3 regions of the Streptomyces sp. NPDC048106 genome follow, and region 2 is predicted to be linked to each of the others. Evidence: riboswitches for the same ligand, from Rfam matches in the RefSeq annotation. Region 2 holds a riboswitch; each other region holds the start of a gene.
What was found. Region 2 has a riboswitch for thiamine pyrophosphate ahead of thiC (phosphomethylpyrimidine synthase ThiC). Riboswitches for the same ligand answer to the same signal wherever they lie in the genome.
Positions count from the first base shown of each region.

Region 1: linked by a shared signal. The riboswitch ahead of AB0927_RS07195 (thiamine ABC transporter substrate-binding protein) and the one ahead of thiC (phosphomethylpyrimidine synthase ThiC) in region 2 are both predicted to bind thiamine pyrophosphate.
Region 3: linked by a shared signal. The riboswitch ahead of thiO (glycine oxidase ThiO) and the one ahead of thiC (phosphomethylpyrimidine synthase ThiC) in region 2 are both predicted to bind thiamine pyrophosphate.

Region 1 covers NZ_JBEZND010000005.1:207,492-214,015, reverse strand. Annotated here, with positions in the region: gene AB0927_RS07205 (ABC transporter ATP-binding protein) at 1-22, opposite strand, end outside; gene AB0927_RS07200 (iron ABC transporter permease) at 22-1,623, opposite strand; gene AB0927_RS07195 (thiamine ABC transporter substrate-binding protein) at 1,671-2,741, opposite strand; TPP riboswitch at 2,812-2,918, opposite strand; gene rlmN (23S rRNA (adenine(2503)-C(2))-methyltransferase RlmN) at 2,939-4,045, opposite strand; gene AB0927_RS07185 (VOC family protein) at 4,146-4,919, opposite strand; gene AB0927_RS07180 (peptidoglycan-binding domain-containing protein) at 4,997-5,998, opposite strand; gene AB0927_RS07175 (L,D-transpeptidase family protein) at 6,232-6,524, shown strand, end outside.
Region 2 covers NZ_JBEZND010000006.1:164,929-171,452, forward strand. Annotated here, with positions in the region: partial or broken gene AB0927_RS08530 (thiamine biosynthesis protein ThiC) at 1-118, opposite strand, end outside; gene AB0927_RS08535 (hypothetical protein) at 148-1,143, opposite strand; gene thiC (phosphomethylpyrimidine synthase ThiC) at 1,225-3,027, opposite strand; TPP riboswitch at 3,020-3,197, opposite strand; gene AB0927_RS08545 (YibE/F family protein) at 3,269-4,723, shown strand; gene AB0927_RS08550 (SsgA family sporulation/cell division regulator) at 4,869-5,306, opposite strand; gene AB0927_RS08555 (helix-turn-helix domain-containing protein) at 5,405-6,175, opposite strand; gene AB0927_RS08560 (DUF5326 family protein) at 6,466-6,524, opposite strand, start outside.
Region 3 covers NZ_JBEZND010000004.1:82,531-89,054, reverse strand. Annotated here, with positions in the region: gene AB0927_RS05110 (FAD-dependent oxidoreductase) at 1-686, opposite strand, end outside; gene AB0927_RS05105 (hypothetical protein) at 719-1,069, opposite strand; TPP riboswitch at 1,123-1,234, shown strand; gene thiO (glycine oxidase ThiO) at 1,232-2,443, shown strand; gene thiS (sulfur carrier protein ThiS) at 2,461-2,661, shown strand; gene AB0927_RS05090 (thiazole synthase) at 2,665-3,459, shown strand; gene pknB (Stk1 family PASTA domain-containing Ser/Thr kinase) at 3,600-5,516, shown strand; gene AB0927_RS05080 (deoxyribonuclease IV) at 5,641-6,519, shown strand.

The sequences.
Region 1 (6,524 bases), on a different contig from region 2:
TCGCGCCCTTGAGGCTCAGCATCAGAACTCCCCGGTCCGGTCCGTGCGCAGCCGTTCCAGGAGGAGCAGGGCGGCGGCGCACACCACCATCAGAATGGTCGAAAGGGCCATCGCCTGGCCGTAGTTGAGGTCACCGGGGCGGCTGAGCAGCCGGGCCACGGCGACCGGCAGGGTCGGGTTGTCGGGCCGGGCGATGAACACCGTCGCACCGAACTCGCCGAGCGAGACGGCGAACGCGAACCCGGCCGCGACCAGCAACGCCCGCCGCACCAGCGGCAGGTCGATCTCCCGCCACACCCGCCAGGGCGAGGCCCCGAGCACGGCCGCCGCCTCCCGCAGCCGCACGTCGACCGCGCGCAGCACCGGCAGCATGGTGCGCACGACGAAGGGGGCGCCGACCAGGGCCTGGGCCAGCGGCACCAGGATCCAGGACTGGCGCAGATCCAGCGGCGGTCTGTCGAGGGCGATCAGGAAGCCGAAGCCGACGGTCACGGCGGACACGCCGAGCGGCAGCATCAGCAGCGCGTCGAAGCCCCGTACCAGCCGCCCCGCGTCCCGGCGGGCCAGCGCGGCGGCGGCGAGACCGCCGACCACCACGGCGATCGCGGTGGCGGCGACGGCGTACTGGAGCGAGGTCCACACCGCGTGCACCGGTGCCACCAGGAACGTGCCGCCGTCGGTGCGGGTCAGCGCCCGGTAGTAGCCGAAGCCGGGGGCGTCCAGGGAGCGGCGGACGAGGACGGCGAGCGGCAGCACCACGAGCAGCGCGACGGTGCCGAGGACACCGGCGAGCAGCGCCCGCTGTCCGGCGCCGCGCGGCCGCCGCGCGGTGACCTTGGGGTCGACCAGGCGCAGGGCGCTCTCGCGCCGCCGTACCGTCCAGGCGTGCACGGCGAGGACCGCGCCGACGGCGGCGAACTGGACGAGGGTGAGGACGGCGGCCGTGGACAGGTCGAAGACCTCGGAGGTCTGCCGGTAGATCTCCACTTCGAGGGTGGAGAAGGCGGGGCCGCCGAGGATCTGGACCACGCCGAAGGAGGTGAAGGTGAACAGGAACACCATCAGCGCGGCGGCGGCCACGGCGGGCGCGAGGGCGGGCAGCGTCACCTTCCGCCAGGCGTGGAACGGCGAGGCGCCGAGCATCCGCGCGGCCTCCTCCTGGCGCGGGTCGAGTTGGGACCACAGCCCGCCCACGGTCCGTACGACGACCGCGTAGTTGAAGAAGACGTGCGCGAGCAGGATCGCCCACACCGTGGTGTCGAGGCGTACACCCCACAGTTGGTCGAGCAGTCCGCCGTGGCCGACGAGCGCGAGGAAGGCGCTGCCGGCGACGACGGTGGGGAGCACGAACGGGACCGTGACGACGGCCCGCAGCACCTGTTTGCCGGGGAAGTCGAGACGGGCGAAGACGAACGCGGCGGGCAGCGCGAGCAGCAGGGTGAGCGCGGTGGAGGCGAGCGCCTGCCAGGTGGTGAACCACAGCACGTGCCGGATGTCCGGCTGGGCGACCACGTCCGCGATCCGCCCGAACCGCCAGGCGCCGCCGGTCTTCAGGCCGCGCGCCACGATCGCGGCGACGGGCCAGGCGAAGAACACGGCGAAGAACGCGACGGGCAGGGCCATCAGCCCCAGCCGCGCCGCGCTCCCGCGCGACTCCCGCCCGCGGGCGGTCACTTCAGTACGAGTGACGTCCACGACTTGACCCACTGGTCACGGTCGGCGGCGATCTTCTCGGGGGCCATGGTCTCGGGGTTCGGCGCCGCGGGGCCGTACTTGGTGAAGTCGGCGGGCACCTTGGCGCCCGCGACGACCGGATAGACGTACATGTTCAGCGGCATGTCCTCCTGGAACTCCTTGGAGACCAGGAAGTCGAGGAACGCCTTGGCGCCCTTGGGGTTCTTGGCGTTGCTCAGCAGCCCGGCGAACTCGATCTGCCGGAAGCAGGTGCCGGTCGCCACGCCGGTCGGGGCGGTGGCGGGACGCTTCTTGGCGTAGATGACCTCGGCGGGCGGGGAGGAGGCGTACGACACGACGAGCGGCCGGTCGCCGCCGGCCTTCTTGCCCTCCGAGGAGCCGGAGAACTCCTGGTAGTAGGCCTGCTCCCAGCCGTCGACGACCTTGACGCCGTTGGCCTTGAGCTTCTTCCAGTAGCCCTGCCAGCCCGTGTCCCCGAACTGCGCGGCGCTGCCGAGCAGGAAGCCGAGGCCGGGCGAGGCGGTGGCCGCGTTCTCGGTGACGAGCAGGTTCTTGTACTGCGGCTTGGCGAGGTCGGCGTAGGACTGCGGCGGCGTCAGGTGGTGACTGTCGAAGTACGCCTTGTCGTAGTTGACGCAGATGTCGCCGTAGTCGACGGGCGTGACGCGGTTCTTGTCGTCGAGCCGGAACTGGGCGCCGGTCTTGTCCAGGCCCTTGGCCGTGTACGGCTGGAACAGCCCGTTGTCGAGGGCGCGGGACAGCAGGGTGTTGTCGACGCCGAAGAGGACGTCGCCCTGCGGGTTGTCCTTGGTCAGGATGGCCTTGTTGACGGCCTGTCCGGCGTCGCCGTCCTTGAGGACGCGGACCTTGTACCCGGACCGCTTCTCGAAGTCCGCGAGCACGCTCTTGGAGACGGCCCACGAGTCGTGGCTGACGAGGGTGACGGTCTTGCTGTCCGCCTTGCTGTGGCCCTGTGACGAGCCGCACGCGGACAACGTGACCAGGCCGAGCCCGACCGCCGCGGCCACGAAGGTCTTCTTGTGCACTTGGTTTTCCTCCTGGGGTTGACCAGGAAGAACGCGGCCCTGTCCGGATAATCCGGACAGGGCGCAACAGCTTGAGTAGTGACCGAACTTCCTACCCAGAATGACCTGGGCGAGGTTCAGAGGGTCTGCGGCCCGATGCCGCACTCTCAGCGCTGTGGCGCTCCCCTGTCGGAATATGAAGATGTGATGGGCTCAGATTACCGCTCGGTGGCCGCGAGCTGACCACAGGCTCCGTCGATCTCCTGCCCACGGGTGTCCCGGATCGTCACCGGCACACCGTGCGCGGCGATCGCCTCCACGAAGACCTTCTCGTCCTCGGGCCGCGAGGCCGTCCACTTCGAGCCCGGAGTCGGGTTCAGCGGAATGAGGTTGACGTGCACGGGCCTGCCCTTGAGCATCCGGCCGAGCCGGTCGCCACGCCACGCCTGGTCGTTGATGTCGCGGATGAGCGCGTACTCGATGGACAGCCGGCGCCCGCTCTTCTCGGCGTACTCGAACCCCGCGTCCAGCACCTCGCGCACCTTCCACCGCGTGTTCACGGGGACGAGGGTGTCGCGCAGTTCGTCGTCGGGAGCGTGCAGGGAGATCGCGAGACGGCACTTGAAGCCCTCGTCGGCGAACCGGTGGATGGCCGGCACCAGCCCGACGGTGGAGACGGTGATGCCGCGCTGGGACAGCCCGAGCCCGTCCGGCGCCGGGTCGGTGAGCGCGCGGATGGCGCCGACGACCCGCTTGTAGTTGGCGAGCGGCTCGCCCATGCCCATGAACACGATGTTGGACAACCGCGCGGGCCCGCCCGGCACCTCGCCGTCGCGCAGCGCCCGCATGCCGTCCACGATCTGGTGGACGATCTCCGCGGTGGACAGGTTGCGGTCCAGGCCCGCCTGCCCGGTCGCGCAGAACGGGCAGTTCATCCCGCACCCCGCCTGCGAGCTGATGCACATGGTCACCCGGTCCGGGTACCGCATCAGCACGGACTCCACGAGGGTGCCGTCGAACAGCCGCCACAGCGTCTTGCGGGTGGTGCCCTCGTCGGTCGACAGATGCCGGACGACCGTCATCAGCTCCGGGAACAGCGCCTCGCGCAGCTTCTCCCGGGAGCCGGCCGGGATGTCGGTCCACTGCTGCGGGTCGTGCGCGTACCGCGCGAAGTAGTGCTGCGAAAGCTGCTTGGCACGGAACGGCTTCTCACCGATCCCGGCCACCGCTTCCTTGCGCTCGGCGGGCGAGAGATCGGCGAGATGCCGCGGCGGCTTCTTGGCTCCGCGCGGCGCGACAAAGGTGAGTTCTCCGGGAATGGGCATGGTGCTACCAGTGTCGCAGATCCAAACGGGTGACCCATGGCAGCCGGTGGTGGTGCGCGGTGCGGCCGGGCCGGGGCTCGCGGACCGGCCGGAGCGCGGCTCACATCGGGGTCGGTTTGATCATCGCGAAGGGGGCGCCCTGGGGGTCGGTGACGACCGTCATCCGGCCGGCCATCATGTCGAACGGCGGGGCGAGGACCGTGCCGCCGCGCTTGGCCAGGGCGTCCACGGTGGAGTCCACGTCGTCGACCGCGTAGTAGGCCAGCCAGTGCGCCGGGGTGCCCGGCGGGTCGTCGGCGAGCCGGGCGACGCCGCCGACCGCCCGGCCGCCGACCATCAGCGCCCAGTAGTTCTCCGCGCCCTCCATCGGCTCGATCTCGATGCCGAACGCCTCGCCGTAGAAGCCGGTGGCCGCGGGTACGTCGCTGGTGTGCAGCTCGTTCCAGGTCAGCGCGCCGGCCTCGTTGACCACCTGGGCGCCGTGGAAGTCGCCGGGCTGCCAGACGCCGAAGACGGCGCCCTGCGGGTCGGCGGCGATCAGCATGCGGCCGAGGCTGCCGACGTCCGTCACCGGGACGAGCAGGGTGCCGCCCGCGCCGACGATCGCGTCCTGGGTGGCCTGGGCGTCGGTGCTGGCCAGGTAGCTGGTCCAGACGGTCGGCGCCTCCGGCATCCCGTCGGGCTTCGGGCCGATGCCGGCCACGGCCCTGCCGTGCAGCTCGCAGACCGCGTACCCGCCGAACTCGGCCGGGCCGGCCTGCCCCTGCCAGCCCAGCAGGTCGCGGTAGAAGTCCAGCGCGGCCTGCTGGTCCGACGCCATCAGATCGACCCAGCACGGGGTGCCGGTCGCGTACGGAGTGGTGACTTCGGGCATCTCTCGCTCCCTGTCAGGGGCCACATCAAGGGCCACGCTTCGTCACCATCCTGTCGCCGAACGCCACAAACCGCTCGTCAGGGGCGGGGGTGTGCCGCCGTCAGAGCCAGCCAGGTGGGGCGGTCGGCGATGCCGGTCGGCGGCAGGCCGTGCGCGCGCTGGAAGCCGAGGAGCGACTGGTGGGTGGCCATGGTGAAGCGGCCGGTGATGTCGGCCGGCCAGCCCGCGCGGGCCAGCAGGTCCTGCACCGCCTCCACCTGCGGCCCGACGTCCCCGGGCGCGGTCTCCCTGACCAGCATCGACCAGGTCCGCATCCCGACCAGGGCGTCCGGCTGGAGCCCGCTGTCGCGCTGGAAGCCCCTGACCCGGTCCCTGGTGGCGTCGTCGAAGACGCCGTTGACCGTGATCGGTACCCGGTGCGCCTTCAGCAGCCGCTGCACGGTCCACACCAGGGTGCCGCGGTCACCGGGCCGTACCGTCGGCCAGGCCGCGCGCCGGGCCGTCGTCGCCGGGGCGCCCGCCGCGGGCGCGGCCCGGGGCCGGCCGTCGTCCGGGGGAAACAGCCGGGCGGACGCGCGGCCCAGCCAGAGCAGGACGAGCGCGACGGCGAGGTACACCGCGGGACGCCGGGCGCGCCGGAGCCGCCGTCCGGTGCGCGACGGCCGGATCTCCCGGGCGGCGGTCCGCGGGTCCGGGGCGCCGGCGCGAACGTCCGGGCCGGTACGAGGGTCCGGGCCGGCGGTGCGGGAGTGCGCGGTCTCGCGGCCGTCGCCCGCCGGTGCGCCCCCGGGGTCCGCCGTGCCCCGTGCCAGTTCCAGTGCCCGCTCCAGCTCCTCCTCGGGAGCCTCCAGTGCCGCGTGCAGCATGCGCACCACCTCCACGGGTGCCGTGGAGCGGTGCCCGGGGTTGAGATAGCGCGACAGCGTCGTCTGCGCCACACCGACCCGGCGGGCCAGGGACTCCTGCGCCGGTGGCTTGCCGTCCCGCTCCCGGCCCGCCGCCTCCCACCAGCGCCGCAGCAGTGCCGACAACTGCGCCCCACGGTCCGCGGCCGACTGCTGCCGACGTTGCTCCGCCACCGTTCCTCCACGATTCACTGCCTGCATATGTGCAGGTCAAAGCCGTGCATAGGTGGGTGCATGATGCCGCATCAGGCTGCCTGGGCATGGCCGCCGCAGCCGCCGGAAGCGGTGCCATTCTCTGGTCGTGGCAGCCGCCGCAGCCCGCGTCACCGCCCCGGAACCAGGGTGCGAGCCGCTCGTGAGCGCTCTGCCGCGTCCCCCCGTGAATCCCCCCGAAGGAGTGATCAGCCATGTCCGTCGCATCGTTCGGCCGGGTCCGCAGCGCCCTCGTCGGCGCGGGTGCCCTCACCGTCCTCGCCGCCGGTCTCACCGCCGCCCCCGCCACCGCCGCCGCACCGGCACCGCCCGCGCCGGGCCGCCACGGCAGCGGCGCGGCGCACCACAAGGCCCCGCACGTCGCCCCGAACACCTCGCTGAGGTTCATCCGCAACGCCTCCAACCCGCTGGACTCCCGGCTCCAGGTGCTCCGCGTCGGCAAGGTGCTGGCGTCGTACCGGGCCGGTTCGGGAATGGGACTGGGCCG
Region 2 (6,524 bases):
GCAGGTACACCCGGTTCCCCGCCTCGGCGAACTCCTCCGACTTCTGGGCCATGCCCTCCTCGATCTCGGCCCGGTTACCGCCGTGTTCGCGGCGGATGCCCTGGGAGATCTTCATGCTGGACAAGTTCGAGCCGGATCACCCCTTGGTCACGCGGTGAGATCGGGTAGTGCGACGAGCGCGATGCCCTCTGCCTGAGCGACTGCCAGGCGAGTACCGTCCGGGTGCAAGGCCGCAACCGGGGTAGGAACATGGGTGACTCCGTAAGCCCCGCATCGCCTCGATACGTCCAGCTCGGGCCACTCCGCCAGTACCGAACCGGTGGTGACGTCGATCAGTCTGGGGTGCCCGTGCAAGGAGACGACTCGGCCGCCCTCGGCGATCAGGGTGCCGATCTTGTAATCGGCGCGGTTCAGGTGCAACCACCTGCGCTGGGAGAGGGACCACACGCCGAGGTGCTGAGGGCCCAGAGTCGGCACTTCCTCGTCATCAAGGACTTCGTCGCCGGTGGCCACAGCCAGGCGATCGTTGTCGAGCCAGCAAGCCGACACCACTTCGGCATCCAGTCCCGGTTCCATGGGCAAGGCCCCTGGCCCGTCCAGGTTGGCCGGATCTTTCAGCGCACTGTCCAGGTCGAACACTGCCACGACTCCATACGGATGCCACACCCAGCCGGCCACCAGCAGATGCCTGGCGTCGCGGCTCACCGACAACCGGGAATGAAACACATCTTTGGCCTGACGTGTACCCGCAGTGAGTCGCTGTCCCGATTCAACGTCCTCGACCTGGAGGACGGCATACTCGTCCGGGCAGTGAACCAGGATCTCCCGACCGTCCCGCAGCGTCCCCAGCGCCACGGGATAGTCGAAGTCATCGGCGTGGTAAGTGCTGCGCGTGAGCTCCCGCACAACACGCGCTCCTTCCAGCAGTAGGGCATTCGTCCCGCGCTCGGCGTAGACGACGCTGTAACGGCCGGAGGGAGAGACAACACTTCTGTCGAACGCAGGACCGCGGTCGGTGAAGATCCGACGCTCCACGCCGGCGGTGTTCCAGGCGCGTCCTCCCACCAGATCAACCAGGTCATCGCCCTGCCAGACAAGTGACTGGACCGGCACCGAAGCCGCCTGCAACATCACGGGATCCATCACCCGCCCCCCTGACCGCCGACCATCGATGGCGCTGCTCCCGAGGCGTCGGACCCAAGGAGCAGCGCCAATCTAGATGGTTCAGTCGGCGATCGGCAGGTACACCCGATTCCCCGCCTCGGCGAACTCCTTCGACTTCTGGAGCATCCCCTCAGCGATTTCCTCAGACGACGCTCCCTCAGCCGCCGCACCACCGAATCGCTCTGTGATGCTTTGACTAATCTTCATGCTGCAGAACTTCGGGCCGCACATGGAGCAGAAGTGGGCCGTCTTGGCGGGTTCGGCCGGGAGGGTCTCGTCGTGGAAGTCGCGGGCCGTGTCCGGGTCGAGGGCCAGATTGAACTGGTCCTCCCAGCGGAACTCGAAACGGGCGTCCGAGAGGGCGTCGTCCCACTCCTGAGCGCCCGGATGCCCCTTGGCGAGGTCGGCGGCGTGGGCAGCGATCTTGTAGGTGATGACACCGGTCTTGACGTCATCCCGGTTGGGCAGGCCCAGGTGCTCCTTCGGGGTGACGTAGCAGAGCATCGCCGTACCCCACCAGGCGATCATCGCGGCGCCGATGCCGGAGGTGATGTGGTCGTATGCCGGCGCGATGTCCGTGGTCAGCGGGCCGAGCGTATAGAACGGAGCCTCGTCGCAGATCTCCTGCTGGAGATCGATGTTCTCCTTGATCTTGTGCATCGGGACGTGCCCGGGGCCCTCGATCATCGTCTGTACGTTCATCCGCCTGGCGATCCTGCCGAGTTCCCCGAGCGTCCGCAGTTCGGCGAACTGGGCCTCGTCGTTGGCATCCGCGATGGAGCCGGGCCGCAGTCCGTCGCCCAGCGAGTACGTGACGTCGTAGGCGGCGAGGATCTCGCACAGTTCCTCGAAGTTCTCGTAGAGGAACGAGTCCTTGTGGTGCGCCAGGCACCACGCGGCCATGATGGAGCCGCCGCGCGAGACGATGCCGGTCTTGCGGTTGGCCGTGAGCGGTACGAACGGCAGCCGCACGCCCGCGTGGACGGTCATGTAGTCCACGCCCTGCTCGGCTTGTTCGATAACGGTGTCCTTGTAGATCTCCCAGGTCAGTTCCTCGGCCTTGCCGTCGACCTTCTCCAGCGCCTGGTACAGCGGCACCGTGCCGATCGGGACGGGGGAGTTACGGAGCACCCACTCGCGGGTGGTGTGGATGTTGCGGCCGGTGGAGAGGTCCATGACCGTGTCGGCGCCCCAGCGGGTCGCCCAGGTCATCTTCTCGACCTCCTCCTCGATGGACGACGTCACCGCGGAGTTGCCGATGTTGGCGTTCACCTTCACCAGGAACCGCTTGCCGATGATCATCGGCTCGATCTCCGGGTGGTTGACGTTGACCGGCAGCACCGCCCGGCCCGCGGCGATCTCGTCGCGCACCACCTCGGGGGAGACGTTCTCCCTGAGGGCCACGAACTCCATCTCCGGCGTGATCTCGCCCCGGCGCGCATACGCGAGCTGCGTCACCGCCTGCCCGTCGCGGCCCCGCCGCGGCTGGCGCGGACGGCCGGGGAAGACCGCGTCCAGGTTCCGCAGCCCGCCGCGCGGCGAGGTGTGCTTGATCCCGTCGTCCTCGGGACGGACGGGACGGCCCGCGTACTCCTCCGTGTCCCCGCGGGCGATGATCCAGTTCTCCCGCAGCGGCGTCAGTCCCCGGCGGACGTTGGTGTCGACGAGCGGATCGGTGTACGGGCCCGACGTGTCGTACAGCGTGACCGACTGCCCGTTGGTGAGATGCACCTGACGGACCGGCACGCGCAGGTCGGGGCGCGAGCCCTCGACGTACGCCTTGTGCCAGCCGATGGACTTCCCGGCCTCCGAGGACGTGTCGTCCTGGGCGGAGGCAGGCGTGCTTGCGTCCTTGTTGGTCATGAGACCTACTCCCTACGCCGGCATTACCCGGTAACAGGTTCGGCGGTCGACGCAGCGGCTTCCGTCGTCCGAGGTCTCCCGGGGAACATGGCATGTTCCACGTGAAACATCGCGCCTACGGAGGTCAGCGCCCTCTCAGCCCGGTGCTCCGAGCTCCCGCGTGTGCAAAGGTGCCTCCACGCTAGCGTCATCGATGAGGCGATGAACAGTGGGCCCTCCCGGTTCTTGCGATGATCTGGCGATGACCCGGATGGACCAGCACCCGTACCAGCCGCCCGGCCCGCACCGGCACGACGGCTCGGAGCCCCCGAGCCAGGACCACCGTCCCGACCACGGTCACGCCCCCGCCCAGACCCAGGCACACGGGCATGGGCATGGGCATGGCCACAGCGCCGGGAGCGGGCATGGGCACAGCCACAGCCATGGGCCCGCCGCGCCCGTCTCCCGGCATCTGCGCAAGGTGATCGCGGCGATCCTCGTCCCGTTCACCGCGGCGGTCGTGGTCGGCCTGATGGTGCTCTGGCCCGGTGGCGCCCCCTCGCACAAGCACAGCGGCGTCGGCTTCGACCGGCAGACCCAACAGGCCACCGTCACCCATGTGGCCGAGGTGAGCTGCGCCTCGGTGAACGCCTCCGGCGGGACCCCGGCCGGTGGCACCCCCGGGGACAGCTCAACCGGCCGACAGCCCGGCGGCACCTGCAAGAAGGCGACCATCCGGATCGACACCGGCAAGGACAAGGGCCGTACGTTCACCGAGATCGTGCAGCCCGACCAGCCCCGGCAGTTGCACCAGAGCGAGCAGGTCGTCGCCGCCTATGAACCCACCGCTCCGAAGGACCTCCAGTACTCGGTCGCCGATGTGAACCGTAAGTTCCCCATGGCGCTGCTCGCGGGCATCTTCGCGCTCGCGGTCGTGGTGGTGGGCCGGATGCGCGGGGTGATGGCCCTCGTGGCGCTGGCGGTGAGTTTCCTGGTGCTGAACCAGTTCATCCTGCCCGCGATCCTCCAGGGCTCCAACCCGCTGCTCGTGGCGGTGATCGGGTCGAGCGCCATCATGCTGATCGCCCTGTACATGTGTCACGGCCTGTCGGCCCGTACCTCGGTGGCCGTGCTCGGGACGCTGATCTCGCTGACCCTGATCGGGCTGCTCGGCTCGGTGTTCATCGGCTGGGCCGCCCTGACCGGCAACACCGACGACAGCACCGGTCTGATCCACGGGCTCTATCCGAAAATCGACATGAGCGGTCTGCTGCTGGCCGGCGTCATCATCGGCTCGCTGGGCGTCCTGGACGATGTGACGGTGACCCAGACCTCGGCCGTGTGGGAACTACACGAGGCCAATCCTTCGATGGGCCCGCGCGGGCTGTACCGGGCGGCCATCCGCATCGGCCGCGACCACATCGCGTCCGTCGTCAACACCCTGGTGCTCGCCTATGCCGGTGCCGCGCTGCCGTTGCTGCTGCTGTTCTCCATCGCGCAGAGCAGCGTGGGGGCGGTGGCCAACAGCGAGCTGGTGGCCGAGGAGATCGTGCGCACCCTGGTGGGATCCATCGGACTGGTCGCCTCGGTCCCGGTCACCACCGCGCTCGCCGCCCTGGTGGTGGCGGCCGACCGGAGCGCCCCGGCCCCGGAGACTCCCACCGGCACCCAGACCCTGCCGGCCCGGAGCGGGCGGGGGCGGCGCCGGAAGCGATGAGACGGGGCGGGTCCCGGCGGCAAGCCGGGCACCGCCCGCCCGCCACTTCGCGCGGAAGCCTGTGCAGAAGGCCGTGCAGACGCAGAAGCGTTACTGCATGGCTCCGTACCACCGGGCGGAGCGTCCAGTCGCGTCGCGCGGCGTCTCAACCCGCGCTCTGCTCCTCGGCCAGAATGCGGTCCAGCGCCTCGTCCAGATGCGCGTCGAAGTCGGCGAGCGCACCCTCCTGGCCGAGCGGCACCAGCTTGTCCGTGCGGTCGAGGAAGGCCACGAGCGGCGACGCCGACGAGCGGAACAGGGCCTGGTCGCCGCCGACCTGAAGCCTGATCAGCACCTCGCCCAGCACCTCTTCCTCGACGGGGGAGATCCGCACATCCCCCTCCCCGCACGGCCGTCCGACGCCGTCGATCAGCAGTTCCCGACCGAAGACCCAGGTGACCGGGGCATCACCGGGCAGATGGAAGGTGAGCCGCACGGCGTAGGGATCGCCGGTCTCGTAGCGCAACTCCACCGGAATGCGGAAGGAGAGCTCCTCCGAGACGAGAAAGCTCATCATGACCTCTGCCTGTACGGACTCGCGCATCGCCTACCCCGTCATATGACATCGACTGGCCGGGTTTGATCCCTCTGACCGTGGTAAATCTTGCTGAAAGTACACAGCGAATTACAAGGAGTAAGTTTTCAGATACTGATACAGAGGGTGAGGGACCCCAGGTGCCGTCCGATCTCCGTCTGCAGCCGCCGGGCCGCCGGCAGCAGCCGGTCGGCCTGGTGGGCCGGGAGGGAGATGGCCACGGTGGCCGCGGTCGTGCCCACCGTGATGGGGACCGCCGCGCAGACCGTGCCGAGCGCGTACTCCTGGCGCTCCGTGACCGGCTCCATGCGCGGGACCCGGGCCAGCCGCCGCAGCAGGGCGTCGCTGTCCCGCGCGGTGTACGGCGTGAGCGCCTGCACCGGATAGCGGGCGAGGTGCTCCCGCCGGGCTCCCTCGTCCAACTGGGAGAGCAGGCACTGCCCGATGGCGTGCGCGTGCCCGGTCTCGCGGAAGTCGGCCCACTCCTCGGCCGCGGGGGCTTCACGGGAGTCGGCGACGCACAGGACCTCGATCTCCCCGTCCCGGTACATCGCGTAGTAGATCGGGGCGCCGATGGAATCGCGCCAGTGCGCGAGCGTGTCCATGACCTTGCCGCGACGTTTCTCCCGGGCCGCGCCGCTGCTCAGCCGCTCGGCCGCCTCGCCCAGGAAGAAGAGCCCCTTGTCCCGCCGCAGATAGCCCTCGTGCACCAGGGTGCGCAGCAGGTGGTAGGTCGTGGGCAGGGCCAGGCCGGTCGCGCGGGCGAGTTGCTTGGCGGGGGCGCCGTACGGATGGGCCGCGACCGTCTCCAGCAGGCGCATGGCGCGCTGCACGGAGCCGATGAGGGTCGTGGCGGCAGGCTGCGACGGTACGCCCATCCCGGGCGGCCGCCGGGAAGGAGATGTGCGGGGACGGGGCTGGGCGGGGAGTGCGGCGGTTTCCGCCGGTGGGGTGTCGACCGTGGCCAAGGATTACTCCGGAAGCGCGAGGGGGCAGCCCGTGCCTGGGCGGGAAGCACGGATGGGTGTCTGCGCCACCCGCGGGGCCGCACCCCACGGGGAGTTCCGGACTCTAACCGCCCGCCACCACGCGTGGCCGGGCTCACGGGGAAACTTCCCTCCCCCGAGGGAACCGGCACCCCCTTACCGGTCACCGGTTCCCGCTTACCTCACCAGTCGCCGCGCGAGGAGGAGCCGGACATGAACTTGCGCACGATGTAGATCAGCC
Region 3 (6,524 bases), on a different contig from region 2:
CGCGTGCCATCGGCGAGCACCACCGCGCCGGGCTCGACGCGCTCCACCCGCGCGCCGGTGCGCAGTTCGGCGCCGCTGTCGGCGTACCAGCCGGCCATGGGCGCGGCGACCTCGGCGGGCAGCACCCCGGCGAGCGGCCGGTCGGCGGCCTCGACGACGGTCACCGCGCAGCCCGCCTCCCGGGCGGCCGTGGCGAACTCGGCGCCGATCCAGCCCGCGCCGACGACCACGATGTCGTGCTGCATGGCGAGCACGGGCCGCAGCCGTTCGGCGTCGTCCAGGGTGCGCAGCAGATGCACCCCGGGGACGCCCTCGGTGCCGGGCAGGGTGACCGGTTCGGCGCCGGTGGCCAGCACCAGGACGTCGTAGGGCACCGGGCCCGTCCCGGTGTCCAGTTCGTGGTCGGCGGGGCGGGCGCCGACGACCTCGCAGCCGAGCCGCAGTTCGACGCCGAGCGCCTCGAAGTCGAGGTCGAAGGCGGACCCCTCGGCCTTGCCGAGCAGGACCGCCTTGGACAGCGGCGGCCGGTCGTACGGCTGGTGCGGTTCGGCGCCGATGACGGTCACCTGGCCCGCGAAGCCCGCTTCCCGCAGGGCGACCGCGGTCTGCACCCCGGCCATGCCCGCGCCGACGACGACCACGCGTCGCGTCCCTGCCGTGCCCTCCCGGGCTGTCTGCTCGCTCACCCGGTCACCATAGACAGACGGCGATCAGTCGGTCATCGGGTGGGCGCGGTGACCTGTTCCACGACGCTCGTGCCGGAGCCGGGGCCGGACTCCCATTCCCAGCTTTCCTCCAGGCGCGCCCGGCCGTCGGGCAGCTCCACGACCGTGGACACGCAGTGGCCCGAGGCCGTGGTGCCGTCCGTGCGCAGCTGCACGTACCGGAAGTCCAGGCGGTCCCCCGCGCGGGTGCCGACCAGATGGCCGCGGACGATGTCGCCGCCCTGGTAGTCGGCCCAGACCGCGCCGTCCTTCTCGTGGTAGGCGAAGCGGGTCCGGGTTCCCACCTGGCCCGCCGACTGGTCGGCGACGGGGGCGAGGACGAGTCCGTCCAGCGACAGGGGCATGACCGAGGGCTCCCTTACGGGTGATGAGGGCGGCGGGCTAGGGTGGCCACCGTACAAGCACTCGCGGGAGCCCGGACGCACCGGGCTGAGAGGGAGGCTGGCGGCCTCCGACCGTACGAACCTGATCCGGGTCATGCCGGCGAAGGGAGGGGCTGGACGCCCATGCCGTCACGTACGTCCGATACGTCACCCAAGGGCCCGCCGAACGCGTCCCGCACATCCGACGTCCTCGTCATCGGGGGCGGGATCATCGGCCTGGTCACGGCCTGGCGCGCGGCGTGCCGCGGGCTCGCCACGGCGGTGGTGGACCCCGCGCCGGGCGGCGGGGCCGCGCAGGTCGCGGCGGGGATGCTGGCCGCGGTCACCGAACTGCACTACGGCGAGGAGACTCTGCTCGCCCTCAACCTGGAGTCGGCGCGCCGCTACCCCGGCTTCGTGGCCGAGCTGACCGAGGCGAGCGGCCGGGACCTCGGCTACCGGCGCTGCGGCACGCTCGCGGTCGCGCTGGACGCCGACGACCGCGCCCACCTGCGCGAACTGCACGCCCTCCAGCGGCGCTGCGGCCTGGACGCGGAGTGGCTGACGGGGCGGGAGTGCCGCCGGCTCGAACCGATGCTGGCGCCCGGCGTGCGCGGGGGGCTGCGGGTCGACGGCGACCACCAGATCGATCCGCGCCGGCTGGCCGCGGCGCTGGTGACCGCGTGCGAGCGGGCCGGAGTGGTGTTCCACCGGGTGTGGGCCGAGCGGCTGGACACCGTGGGGGACCGGGCCACCGGGGTCACCACCGCGGACGGTACGGCGCTGGCCGCCGGGCAGGTGGTGCTCGCGGGCGGCAGTCTCAGCGGGCGGCTCGCGGGGGTGCCCGAGGCGGTGCTGCCGCCGGTGCGGCCGGTGAAGGGGCAGGTGCTGCGGCTGACGGTGCCCGAGCGGTACGCGCCGTTCCTCAGCCGTACCGTGCGCGCCGTGGTCCGGGGCGGGCAGGTGTACCTCGTCCCCCGGGAGAACGGCGAGCTGGTCGTCGGCGCCACCACCGAGGAGACGGGCTGGGACACCACGGTCACCGCGGGCGGGGTGTACGAGCTGCTGCGCGACGCGCACGAGCTGGTGCCGGGCATCACCGAGCTGCCGCTCACCGAGACGCGGGCCGGGCTGCGGCCCGGGTCCCCCGACAACGCGCCGCTGCTCGGGCCGTCCGGGATCGAGGGGCTGCTGCTGGCGACCGGGCACCACCGCAACGGGGTGCTGCTCACGCCGGTCACCGGGGATGTGATGGGGCAGTTGCTGGCCGGTGGCCCGCTGCCCGAGGAAGCCCGTCCGTTCACACCGGAGCGCTTCGGCGCGCTCCGCACGCAGCGAGTGGAGCAGCCCGTATGAGCGCCGTGTCGTCCGCCATCACCATCTCCGTCAACGGGCAGCGCCGCGAGGTCGCGCCGGGGACCGTGCTCGACGCCGTCGTACGGTCCCTCGTGCGGGCACCTTCCGGGGTGGCGGCCGCCGTCAACGAGACGGTCGTGCCGCGGTCGCTGTGGACGGGGACGGCGCTCGCCGAGGGCGACCGCGTCGAGGTGCTCACCGCGGTGCAGGGGGGCTGACCGATGAGCGACGATCGCCTTGTCATCGGGGGTACGGCCTTCGGGTCGCGGTTGATCATGGGGACGGGCGGCGCGCCCAGCCTGGAGACGCTGGAGCGGGCGCTGGTCGCGTCCGGGACGGAGCTGACCACGGTCGCGATGCGGCGGGTGGATCCGTCCGTGCACGGCTCGGTGCTGTCCGTGCTGACGAAGCTCGGCATCCGGGTGCTGCCCAACACGGCGGGGTGTTTCACCGCCGGGGAGGCCGTGCTCACGGCGCGGCTCGCCCGGGAGGCGCTGGGCACCTCGCTGGTGAAGCTGGAGGTCATCGCCGACGAGCGGACGCTGCTGCCGGATCCGGTGGAGCTGCTGGAGGCGGCGGAGACGCTGGTGGACGACGGGTTCACGGTGCTGCCGTACACCAACGACGATCCCGTGCTCGCGCGGAAGCTGGAGGACGTGGGGTGCGCGGCGGTGATGCCGCTGGGGTCGCCGATCGGGTCGGGGCTCGGCATCCGCAACCCGCACAACTTCCAGCTCATCGTGGAGCGGGCGGGGGTGCCGGTGATCCTGGACGCGGGAGCGGGGACGGCGTCGGACGTGGCGCTGGCGATGGAGCTGGGGTGCGCCGGGGTGATGCTGGCGTCGGCGGTGACGCGGGCGCAGGAGCCGGAGGTGATGGCGGCGGCGATGCGGCACGCGGTTCAGGCGGGGCGGCTGGCCCGGGTGGCGGGGCGGATCCCCCGCCGGTACTGGGCGCAGGCGTCGTCTCCCGCGGAGGGGCTGGCCGCGCTCGACCCCGAGCGTCCCGCGTTCTGAGCCGATACCGGTTCCCCGGCCTGCTCTCGGCCGCGGAATTATCCCGTCCCCGCGTGGGAAGCGTCACAGGTCCGCTCCAGTGGGCCGGTGGGGGCTCCCGGCGGGGCCGGGACGCCGGTGCGGGCTCGTAGACTCGGCGTGTGGACATGACCCTTCAGGACGCCCTCGTCGGGCACGTGCTCGACGGCCGGTACCGCGTGGACGCGCGGATCGCGGCCGGTGGGATGGCGACGGTGTACCGGGCACTGGACACGCGTCTGGACCGGGTGCTGGCGCTGAAGGTGATGCACCCGGCGCTGGCGGCCGACGGGGCGTTCGTGGAGCGGTTCATCCGGGAGGCGAAGTCCGCCGCGCGGCTCGACCACCCCAACGTGGTGCAGGTCTTCGACCAGGGCACCGACGCGTCGTATGTGTACATGGCGATGGAGTACGTCGCCGGGTGCACCCTGCGGGACGTGCTGCGCGAGCGCGGGGCGCTGCGGCCGCGCGCCGCGCTGGACATCCTGGAGCCGGTGCTCGCCGCGCTCGGCGCCGCGCACCGGGCCGGTTTCGTGCACCGGGACATGAAGCCCGAGAACGTGCTGATAGGCGACGACGGCCGGGTCAAGGTCGCCGACTTCGGCCTGGTCCGCTCGGTGGACACGGTGACCAGTACGACCGGTGCCGTGCTCGGCACCGTCGCCTACCTCGCCCCGGAGCAGCTCGACCAGGGCACCACCGACCCGCGCGTCGACGTGTACGCCTGCGGGGTCGTCCTCTACGAGATGCTGACCGGCGCGAAGCCGCACTCCGGGGACTCCCCCGCCCAGGTGCTCTACCGGCACATAAACGAGGACGTGCCGCCGCCCTCGGCCCTGGTGCCGGGGCTGGCGCCCCCGCTGGACGAGCTGGTCGCGGCGGCCACCGCCCGCACCCCCGAGGTGCGCCCGTACGACGCGGTCGCGCTGCTCGCCCTGGCCCGCGAGGCCCACGCGGCGCTGACCGCGGAGCAGCTCGACGCCGTACCGCCCCAGGCGCGGACGGTGGAGCACGAGAACGCGGAGAACCGCACGAGCGTGATCCCCCGCGCGCTGACGGTGCCCAGGCCGCTTCCCGTGAACGAGGACGGCGCCGGCGACGGCGACAGCCCCACCGCCCGGTTCCGGACCGCGCCCGTGCCGCCCCCGCGCCGGTCCCGGCGGCTCATGCTCACCCTCGCCATCGCCGTGCTCCTGGTGCTCGGCGCCGGCACCGGGGTCTGGTACATCAACTCGGGACAGTTCACCAAGGTCCCCCCGCTGCTGACGAAGACCGAGGCGCAGGCGAGGGACCGGCTGAAGTCGGCCGGGCTCGACGTCGGCACGGTCAGGCGGACCTACGACGACACCGTCGAGCGCGGCAGCGTGATCAGCACCGACCCGGCGCCCGGGGCCCGGATCCGGGACCACGACGCGGTGACGCTGACCGTCTCGCTCGGCCCGGAGACGGTCAAGGTGCCGGACCTCGTCAACCTGCCGCTCGCGAAGGCCCGGCAGAAGCTCAGGGCGGCCGGGCTGGAGCCGGGCATGGTCACCCGGCGCTTCAGCGACGCCGTCGACCAGGGCGCCGTGGTCTCCACGGTCCCGGTGCCGGGCACCGAGCGGCACGCGGGCTCGGCGATCGCGCTGATCGTCAGCAAGGGCAGCCCCGTCGACGTGCCGGACGTCACCGGCGAGGACCCGGCCGACGCGCGGCAGGAGCTGACGGGCGCCGGGCTCAAGGTGGAGATCGCGAGCGGGCAGGTCAACTCCGAGTACGACAAGGGCAAGGTGGCCCGGCAGAGCCCCGGCGAGGGCGGACAGGCCGCCGTGGGCGACACGGTGACGCTCACCCTGTCCAAGGGCCCGCAGATGATCGAGGTCCCGGACGTGACGGGCGACAGCGTCGACGAGGCCCACCAGGCGCTGGAGGACGCGGGGTTCAAGGTCCAGGAGGACCGCGGGATCCTCGGGCTGTTCGGCGACACCGTGAAGAAGCAGTCCGTCGAGGGCGGCGGGACCGCGCCCAAGGGGTCCACGATCACGATCACCATCCGGTGAGTCCGCCTGAGTCCGGGAGTCCGTGAGTACGGGAGTCCGTGAGTACGGGAGCCCGGGAGTCCGGTGACGGGGTTCACGCCGGGCCCCGGTCCGGGCGCCCCGGCGGACATGACACCCTGAACGGGTGAGTCCCGAACCCTCCTCCCCCCTGCGCAATCCCGTCGGCGGCCATGTCCCGGTGGCCGGCGGCCTGCACTCCGTGGGGCTGTCGTACGCCCGTGCGCTGAAGGCGGAGACCGTGCAGGTCTTCGTGGCCAACCCGCGCGGCTGGGCCACCCCCGCCGGGAACCCGAAGCAGGACGAGGCCTTTCGCGCGGCCTGCGCCGAGGAGTCGGTCCCGGCGTACGTCCACGCCCCCTACCTGATCAACTTCGGCTCGCACACCGAGGCGACCGTGGAGAAGTCGGTGGAATCGCTGCGGCACTCGCTGCGGCGGGGGCGGGAGATCGGCGCGCTCGGTGTGGTGGTGCACACCGGCAGCGCGACCGGCGGGCGGGCCCGGGAGGTGGCGCTGAAGCAGGTGCGGGAGCACATGCTGCCGCTGCTGGACGAGCTGACCCATGACGACGACCCGTTCCTGCTGCTGGAGTCCACCGCGGGGCAGGGCGCCTCGCTGTGCTCGCGGACCTGGGACTTCGGGCCGTACTTCGAGGCACTGGACGCCCATCCGAAGCTGGGCGTGTGCCTGGACACCTGCCACATCTTCGCCGCCGGGCACGACCTGACCGGCCCGGCCGGCATGCGCCAGACCCTCGACCTGCTGGTGGAGACCGTCGGCGAGGGCCGGCTGAAGCTGATCCACGCCAACGACTCCAAGGACGTGGTCGGCGCGCACAAGGACCGGCACGAGAACATCGGCTCCGGCCACATCGGCGAGGAGCCCTTCCGCGCCCTGATGCGCCATCCGGCGACCGCGGGCGTCCCGCTGGTCATCGAGACGCCGGGCGGCCAGGAGGGCCACGCCGCGGACGTGGCCCGGCTCAAGCGCCTCAGGGACGGCTGACCGGG